DNA from 3 places in the Clostridioides sp. LIBA-2809 genome. Region 3 is predicted to be linked to each of the others. Evidence: riboswitches for the same ligand, from Rfam matches in the RefSeq annotation. Region 3 holds a riboswitch; each other region holds the start of a gene.
What was found. A riboswitch is a leader RNA that binds a small molecule or an ion and turns the genes downstream of it on or off. The one in region 3 is predicted to bind cyclic di-GMP.
Positions count from the first base shown of each region.

Region 1 (3,291 bases), 780 kb from region 3:
ACCAAGCTATAGTAATCGAAGCTGATGAAGTACAAGATGATACTTTTGAACCATTAAAAGGAGAAAGTATACTTGACTTAATTAAAGAAGCTGGAGTTGTAGGAATGGGTGGAGCAGGATTCCCTACTCATATAAAATTAAACATAGATTTAAAAGGTGGAACAATATTAGCAAATGCAGCTGAATGTGAACCTTTATTAGCTCACAACATAAAAGAAATAGAAGAAAGACCAGAAATAGTTTATCAAGGTATAAAATACGCTATGGAAGTTACTAATGCTGGAAAAGGTATGCTAGCAATAAAAAGCAAGCATCCAGAAGCAATAGCAGCATTCAAAAAAGTAATAAAGCCAGGAGATAACATAGAAGTTGCAGAACTAGTTGACATGTACCCAATGGGAGAAGAGAGAGCGATAGTAAGAGATGTTCTAGGTAAATTACTTGAGCCAACTCAATTACCTTCAGAAGCTAATGCAGTAGTAATAAATGTAGAGACATTAACTAGAATAGTAGAAGCTGTTGAGCAAAAAAGACCAGTTATATCTAAAAATGTAACTGTAGTTGGACAATTAAACAGTGGAAAAGAATCTATAGTATTTGAAGATGTACCTATCGGAACTACTGTTGGAGAATTAATTGAAAGAGCTGGTGGAATAAAAGGTGAATACGGAGAGATAATCTTAGGAGGACCTTTCACTGGTAAAGCTACTACTTTAGATACTCCAATAACTAAAACTAGTGGTGGTATAATAGTTACTATGCCATTTGTTAATGAAAAGAGAAAAATGGGTCTTTTAGTCTGTGCATGTGGACCTAATGAAGAAAGAATGAGAGACATAGCAGCTAAAATGGGAGTTACTGATATAGTATCAGTTCAAAAATGTAAACAAGCTCAAGAAATTAAAGGTGCATTAAAATGTGAAAATCCAGGACACTGTCCAGGACAAGCTCAAAAATGTATAGAATTTAAGAAAGCTGGAGCAGAAGTTATATTAATAGGAAACTGTACTGACTGTAGTAACACAGTAATGGGTTCTGCACCAAAATTAAAATTAGGTGTATATCATATTACTGACCATGTAATGAGAACAGTTAATCACCCATTAATAAGAAGAATAAAAGGTGACGTAAGATTAAAAATAAAATAATATAATATAAATAATAATATAATATAAAAATATATGAAAAAAACATCCTTAGAAAAGTTTGAAAAATTACTTTAAGGATGTTTTTTGTTGCAATATGACGATAAGATTATGGAATAATATAAATAATATGGAAGAAATAGACAAAAGGTAATGCATAATGTATAATGATGGAAATAGCTATTAAAATTATATTAGACAAAAATAAAGACTCAAATATGTGGCCATATTGACAAGTAAAAATTTAATGAAGTCAATCATCCAACAGGGTAAAGTTTTTGTGTTATATCAAGATACTCTATGGTATCTTTTTTAGTGTGAAAATATATTTTTGTCTTTTATTAATCAAGAATATCTTAAATAATAAGATTATATTTTAGGATATTCATAAAAAGTGCACTTAAAATACTTAAAAATAAGAATTAAAAATTACTAAAAACCTATTTATAGAAACTGTGAAGTATATCTTAAACCTGGGCACTTAAAAGATATATGGAGTTAGTAGTGCAACCTGCTATAAATATAAATAGGAGGAAAATCTTGAAAATAAAAATTAAAAAATCAAGTATAATTAGTTTAGTAATTGCTTTTAGTATAGCATTTACTGCATTTGCACCAATAATATCTTATGCTGACGAAGTAGATGGAAAAGATATAATACTCGATGGAGAGAAACCAACAGTAGGAGAAACACCAGATGGAGAGAAGCCAACAGTAGGAGAGACGCCAGATGGAGACAAACCAACAGTAGAAGAGACACCAGATGGGGATAAACCAACAGTAGGAGAGACGCCAGATGGAGAGAAACCAACAGTAGAAGAGACGCCAGATGGAGAAAAACCAACAGTAGGAGAGACACCAGATGGGGATAAACCAACAGTAGGAGAAACACCAGATGGAGAGAAGCCAACAGTAGGAGAGACACCAGATGGAGAAAAACCAACAGTAGGAGAGACACCAGATGGGGATAAACCATCATTAGAAGAAGTACCAAATGAAATGATACCATCAGAAGAAGAAAAATTAGAAGTGGAAGAAATGAGTTTGAAGAAGAACATTGAAGATATTCTTAATCTTACTGTATCTCAAATAAATAAGATTGTATATAATTTCTGGGAAGACGAAAATGATGTAAAAACAGATGAACAGTCAGAAATTTATGAGGTACTTACTTCACGAGATGGAAATACTAGCTTTTGGTCTAATAATAAAAATTCAAAAGTAAAGAATAGTTGTTTATTAAAAGAAACAGATGGTTCAAATAGACCTTATTTTGATTTAAGATTTGATGATATTACAAAAACTTTAACTTTCGATTATGTAATAGAGGGTCTTATAGGTGCAAGCCATAAGGATGGTAAATATGTAATAGAAGGTGAAGATGGAGAACAAACTGCATTTTGTTACAATAATCATTTAAAATCTCCAAGTAATAAAAATAAGAGTCCATACTTACCAGCAGAAGATTTTAATGGTCAAGAAAATAAAAATGAAGATGCAATTAAATCTATACTATATGCAGGTTCTGAGTTTGATGGATTTGGATATAAGCAACAATTTAATTTAGGTGGAAAAGAATATGAAGGTATGATTCATTTTGCAACTCAAGATGCAATTTGGATTATGCTTGGGCAAATGAATGAACAAGAGAGACTTAAGCTTTATCAAACTCTTATAGATTCTTATGATAGATTGATAGAGAATGCAAATACTGAAGAAGAAAAAGCTAAATATCTGAAAGACAAGGAAGCTCAAATAAATAGAAAAGCTTATTTAGAAGCATTATTAGAAGCTGGTCGTAATGAGTTAAAGCCAAATGATACAGGAAAACCTAGTTTAAGTAGTGGTTTAACTGATATTAAATTTGATAAAATTCAAGATGGAACTTATGAAACAGAATCTATAGCCCTAGTAGGTTATAGTGGTGTGGTTAAGTTGAAATTACCAGATGGAGTAACTGCTTATGATGAAAACGGAAATGTAATAGGTACAGGTGAAGTAGAGATTTCAACACAACAAAAGTTTAAACTTAAGAGCATAGATAAGCCAAATGTAAAAGATAAGGTATCTGCATTATCTTATGATTATATTTTCCCAAAAGCCATTCAATATTTTAAGACAGTTTTTGATTTTGGAGAAAAAGACC
Region 1 is NZ_CP197004.1:3,836,328-3,839,618, reverse strand. It holds gene prdC (proline reductase-associated electron transfer protein PrdC) at 1-1,148, shown strand, start outside; cyclic di-GMP riboswitch class II at 1,585-1,670, shown strand; gene ACTG44_RS18110 (Cys-Gln thioester bond-forming surface protein) at 1,686-3,291, shown strand, end outside.
Region 1: linked by a shared signal. The riboswitch ahead of ACTG44_RS18110 (Cys-Gln thioester bond-forming surface protein) and the one ahead of ACTG44_RS01810 (flagellar basal body protein) in region 3 are both predicted to bind cyclic di-GMP.

Region 2 (3,291 bases), 1.3 Mb from region 3:
GATTTACTTTATCCAAAAGATTTACTTGACCTGAATCATAAACACCATAAGTTGACATATTTATTTTGTATTTAACAATCTGATTATCATTGCTATTTAAGACTTTTTTATCAACTTCTTTTTTTGCACTTATTAATCCAGAATTCTTCTTAAAACTTATCTCATCACTTTTATCAACTTTACTGTTATTTGCATCAAGAACAGCTCTATTTGTATAACTATCTTCAATACTAATAACCTTTAATGTATAAGCTATATAAAATTTTGATTCTACTTCTTCTTTACTAAGATTAATTGTAAATCCAGTTATAACTTTATCTACTTGACCACTTTCATTTCTTTTTTCTTCTAGTTTATACGAAATGTTGTTGGCAATTTTTTCTTTACTCCAAGGAGTCCAACTTCCATTCATTGGAATTTCTACAACTCTAAAATCATGTCCAGCTTCTCCTGCTGTAGTTAATCTCATACCTTCTGGTATGTTATCTGTTATAACAACATTACTTATTGGTGACTTATCATCATTTACTGAAATCTGATAGTTTATTACTTGACCAACTTGAGTAATATTTGTTGCTCCTGAATGCCCTTTAGTCAAAAGATAATCGCTACCTCTATCAAATACACTTACAGTAGCATCGTCTTCTTGTACCTTCTTACCATCAGATTCTATCCTAGCTACATTTTTATATTTATTATCATGTTTTGCATTTTCATCACTAATTCTAGCTTTATATTTAACTGTATACGCTTTATCTATATTCCCAAAATTAACTGAGATAGAGTTTGTATTCTGTTCAATGTTAAAATCACTCACTTCTTTCCCATCACTTGCTACTACACTCACAGAATTATTTACCAATGTCAACCCTTCTGGAAGTTCATCATACAAAATAATGTCTTTTAATTCTTCCTGTTTTTCATTTACTTGTATACTATAATTTATATCTTTATTTTTAACTGGCATAAATACAGTAGTTGATTTTCTTCCTTCAACAAGCTTTTTAAGTGTTCCTTTAGCCTCTTCTACATCGTCCTTATCTCCAGGCTTTATTTCTACATCCACATCTCCACTTCCACTTTCTATCTTTCCAGTAGTTTCAATATGAATTTTTGTATTTGTTTCTTCATCAACCTTTTTAACATATGCTTCTAGACCTATTTTCCCTTGCATTATACTTTGACCATTAGGTAGTTCTCTAAATGTAAGTGTGTATTCTCCATTACTTTCTGTTTTATCAAAACATTCACTTGTATAATCTAAATTAACTTTATTAAATACATCTGGCACCTTGAAAGTTATTGAATCACCTGCTTGTATTCCCTTTGATGTTGGAGTATAAGTTAATTTAAATGATATTTTTTTCATTGATTCAGTTTCTATTGTACTATTATTAATTTTTATAATGAATCCATAATCTTCATTCTCTTCATTAAGTTCTTCTTCTAAAGTTTTTAATAGATTTTCATCTTCTAATGGCTTCTCTTCTTTTGGAATCTGCTCTGTATTTTTATTGTCTAATGGCTTCTCCTCTTCTGGAGTCTGCTCTGGCTTTTTATTGTCTGATGGTTTTTCTCCTTCTGGAGTTTGTTCCGGCTTTTTATTGTCTGATGGCTTCTCCTCTTCTGGAGTCTGCTCTGGTTTTTTATTATCTGATGGTTTTTCTACTTCTGGAGTCTGTTCCGGCTTTTTATTGTCTGATGGCTTCTCCTCTTCTGGAGTCTGCTCTGGTTTTTTATTATCTGATGGCTTCTCTCCTTCTGGAGTCTGCTCTGGCTTTTTATTATCTGATGGCTTCTCTTCCCCACTTGATGAACTAGTTGAGCTATTTTGACTCTGACTGTTATCTCCTAATTCCGAAGCATAAGATACAGTTGGATATATTGTAGATACTACCATACTTAAAATCATAATTAAGCTTATTAATAATGCCCTTTTATTACCCTTCTTCATATAGATTTCTCCCCTCTATACTGTCTATAGTTTATAAATTTCCATTGATATCCCATTTAAATTAATTTTTATCAAAAAATTATACAAAAAAAGCTATGAAAATAAATAAATTTATATTCATAGCCGGTTGCACCACTGACTCAGTATGTCCATAAGGCGCCCAATAATAAGACATACATCAACATCTCTATAATATTTTATAAAAAACAATTAAAATTGTTATATTCATACTAAATACAATTATATATTTATATTATATAATGACTATATCTTATTGTCTATATATTTTACATTTTTTTCCTTATAACAATTTTAGGTAATCATTAAATAAAATCCTTATCCACAACAATTACACAATTATATTCAGGATTCATCTCCTTAACTAATCTCGTTATATCTTCTTTTAAATCTTCTTCTGACATATTTTTAGAGAACTCAGAAGGATTAACTACTATATCAAACACTAAATTTTTCTTATTTCCTTTTCCAACTATTCTAAAATCATGCATAGATTTTACGAGACTATTTTTCTTAAGTATTTTTTCAAGTTCTTCCTTTGCTGACATAACTTCTTCATCTTCAAGACATATAGGGTCCATGTGAATTACCAAATATATATCCAATTTTTCAGATATTTCTCTCTCAGCAGTATCTATGATTTCATGAATTTCCATTATATCTATATTTGATGGAATTTCTGCATGTATAGATGCAATACATCGTCCAACTCCATAGTTATGGATTATTAAATCATGTGTCCCTATAATATGTTTATAAGATAGTAATAATTCTATAATGGATTTTACCATTTCTTCATCTGGGGCTTCTCCTAGAAGAGGATTTATAGTATCTTTTACAAGTGAAAATCCAGCATAAAGTATTACTAGTGATACTGCAATACCAACATAGCCATCTATAGGAAAACTAGTAAACCTAGCTATAACAAATGATATTACTACACAACTCGATGTGAATACGTCTCCTAAAGCATCAAGTGAAACTGCTTTTAATGCTGAAGAATTAATTTTATTTCCCATAAATTTATTAAATTTACTTAACCAAACTTTAATCATTATAGAAGCAATTAAAAGTACAAGAGGTATTACTTCAAATTTTATAGGTACTGGATTTACTATCCTTTCTACAGATGACTTTATAAATTGAAGTCCTACCAACATCACCATAAATGCTACTATTAATGCGGATAAATATTCTATTCTTCCATGTCCAAAAGGATGCTCTTTATCAGCTGGCTTACTTGCTAATTTGAATCCTATCATAGTTATTGCTGAAGATGCCATATCAGAAAGATTGTTAAATGCATCAGCCATTATGGC
Region 2 is NZ_CP197004.1:3,316,989-3,320,279, forward strand. It holds gene ACTG44_RS15685 (SrtB-anchored collagen-binding adhesin) at 1-1,954, opposite strand, end outside; cyclic di-GMP riboswitch class II at 2,067-2,152, opposite strand; gene ACTG44_RS15690 (cation diffusion facilitator family transporter) at 2,278-3,291, opposite strand, start outside.
Region 2: linked by a shared signal. The riboswitch ahead of ACTG44_RS15685 (SrtB-anchored collagen-binding adhesin) and the one ahead of ACTG44_RS01810 (flagellar basal body protein) in region 3 are both predicted to bind cyclic di-GMP.

Region 3 (3,291 bases):
TGAAACTCTTCATCAGTAAGCCCTATAGATGAACTATCATCCATTAGTGCAAATCCTTTAGAACCACCTGTAAGACTTGGAGCTAACTCCAGTCTCAATTTATCAACTTCTGTTCTAGGCACATAAATTGTGCTTCCTTTTACCTTAGTATCTATCTTTCTAGACTCTAATTCTGCTGATATATCTGCAGCATCTTGAACATCTAGTTCTGAAAATAAGACTGCATACTTATTTTTACTTGCAGATATTGCTGTAAATACTAGCGCTAAACATATAGCAACAATCCCTATACCTAATGCTATCTTGGTCCCTTTTTTTAAAGAACCTATTTTTGTCCTAGCTTTAGCAACTTGCTCCTTAATCTTATTTTTAAAACTGGTTATCATTGATTATTACTCCTGTTCAAAAGGCTAAATTTGTACTTTATTCATTTCTTGATATGCATCATGAATCTTGTTTCTAACTTCTATTAGATATTGCATAGATAGTTGTGCTTCTTGACCTTTTAACATAACTTCATGCATAGAAACATCTTCGCCTTTTATAAATTTTTCTTTCATATTATCTGCTGTCACTTGTTGAAAATTGACTTTGTCTATAGTATCTATTATTACATCTTCAAAATTCTTTTTTTCTTCTTTATTATTAAGATTTAATGGTTTTATTTCTCCAACTAAATTATCTAACTTTGCACCTTGCATTAAATTGTTAATTTGTGTAATTGGCATAATTTATCCCTACTTTCCTATTTCCAAAGCTTTAGATATCATAGACTTCTGAGCATTCAGTGTATCTATGTTGGAATCATATGCTCGTGAAGCTGTTATTAAATCTGTCATTTCAACTAATATATTTACATTTGGATATTCTACATATCCATTTGGCTTTGCATCTGGATGAGCTGGGTCATATACTTCTTTAAGAGGTGATTTGTCATCTTCAACAGATGTGACTTTTACTCCTAACATACCTAATTTATTATCATAGTTTTCTTCAAATGAAACAACTTTTCTCCTATATGCTTCTCCATTTGGACCTCTTGTAGCATTTATATTAGCTACATTTGATGATATGATATCCATTTTCAAACTTTCTGCTGTTAATCCACTAGCAGAGATTTCCATTCCACTGAACACACTCATCTTCTAGTTACCTCCCACCTATTATTGATTTAGTCATTGCGATTTTGCCATTTGCAAAACCTATTAAAGCATTATATTGCAGTGTTGTCATTGCTTGCTTTACTTTCTCTTCTTCTATATCTACATTATTGCCATCTACTCTTAACCCTTTGGAATTGTCTATTTTTTCTTCTATTTTTGGCATGGCCTCATTTAATGTTTCTTCAAAAGTTACATAATGTTTTTTGTAACCTTCAGTATTTATATTTGCTATATTATTTGCTATTGTTTGACTTCTTAGATTAGTTGCATCTAATCCCATTTTTATAATGTCATATGTATTCATACTCACCCCTCCTCAAAATATATTTATTTGATATATTTAATGATTAAAAAAATGAAGTTGCTATATTACAAAAAATGACTTCTTTGTTCATTTAAATCTATTGCAATTCTATTACATTAATATAATAACGAATTATTTTAGTAAGAAATCTAATTTGAATTCAATTAAATCCAATAAAAATAAAAAAAAATTTTAATATGTATTTAATTTTCCCCTCATAAAGTTGCCTTTTTTTGTAAAATAGCAACTTTTTTAGATAAATTTCCTTTATTTTATATTATAATTGGTAAAATATGTTATTATGTGTATTTTCTACTATAATAAAGCAATTTTTCCACAATAAAATGACCGCCAAAAAAGCAGTCACTTCGACTAATCCTAAGTATACAAATATACTTAGGACTCTTTTTGGCAACTGGCTAGCATAGTTCGCATATACAAACCTTAGCCCCTATAGCTTTGCGTCACTAAATTTCTTTAGTTTTGCCTATTTAGTTTTAATTTAAGTATACAATAAATAACAAATTTTTTAAATATCTTTTTTATGTATACTTGAATATTTTATTTTCAAAAATTAATTATTATTAATTATACAGATTATAAATACTATATTCTCCCATATTATAATAAATTTGACTAAAATATTTTCATTTCGTAAAAATATAAGACAAACTATTCCTTTATTCTATATTTTTCTATATATTTCAATTTTATTTATATAATATATAAATGTCTAAAAATATTAATTAATGAATTTTAACTAAATTATATATGAAAAATTTATTTATGATATTATTACAATTTATTTAATATTCATTTATGCTTTTAATTACATAACTAACTTCTTCATCCTTCATACCAACAAATAAAGGTATACTAACAACTTTATTTGAATAATTCTCAGCTATATTAAAAGATCCCTTTTTATATCCCAAATAAGCATATGCTTCAGATAAATGAGGAGGTATCGGATAATGTATTATAGACTCTATACCATTTTTCTTTAAGTATTTCATAAATGCATCTCGTTTTTCAACTTGTAATACAAATAAGTGCCATACATGTGTGCAGTTTTTTTCTATTTTGGGAAGTATAACTTTTGGATTGCTAATTTCATTAAGATATCTATCTACAATTTTTGACTTTTCATTTTCAATTTCATTAAGATATTTAAGTTTTACTCTTAACAGACCTGCTTGAATTTCATCTAATCTTGAATTATATCCAACAAATTTATTATGGTATCTCTTTTCTGAACCATAATTTCTAAGTACTTTCACTTTATCAGCTATTTCTTTATTATCAGTTACTATAGCACCTGCATCTCCAAATGCTCCCAAGTTTTTGCTTGGATAGAAACTAAAACAACCTACATCCCCAAATGTACCTGTTATTTTTCCATCATATTTAGCTCCATGGGATTGGGCACAATCTTCAATTAAATACAAATTATATTTCTTACATAATTCTTGTATCTCTTTCATTTTACTTGCCTGACCATATAAATGTACTACTAATATAGCTTTGGTTTTACTAGTTATTTTTTTTTCTATCTTAGATGAATCTATATTATAATATTCATTTGGTTCTACAAATACTGGTTTTGCCCCATTTATACTTATTCCCATGACACTAGCTATATATGTATTTGATTGCACTATTACTTCATCACCTTCGCTTATTCCTAATGCTCTAAAAGCAATTATCAGTGCATCTAAACCACTGGCTAAACCAACACAATATTTGCTACCTACATAGCTAGCAAATTCTTCTTCAAAATACTTTACTTCATTTCCAAGGATGTAATATCCACTTTCCATTACA
Region 3 is NZ_CP197004.1:315,862-319,152, reverse strand. It holds gene fliF (flagellar basal-body MS-ring/collar protein FliF) at 1-386, opposite strand, end outside; gene fliE (flagellar hook-basal body complex protein FliE) at 411-728, opposite strand; gene flgC (flagellar basal body rod protein FlgC) at 738-1,142, opposite strand; gene ACTG44_RS01810 (flagellar basal body protein) at 1,150-1,467, opposite strand; cyclic di-GMP riboswitch class I at 1,875-1,965, opposite strand; gene ACTG44_RS01805 (DegT/DnrJ/EryC1/StrS family aminotransferase) at 2,274-3,291, opposite strand, start outside.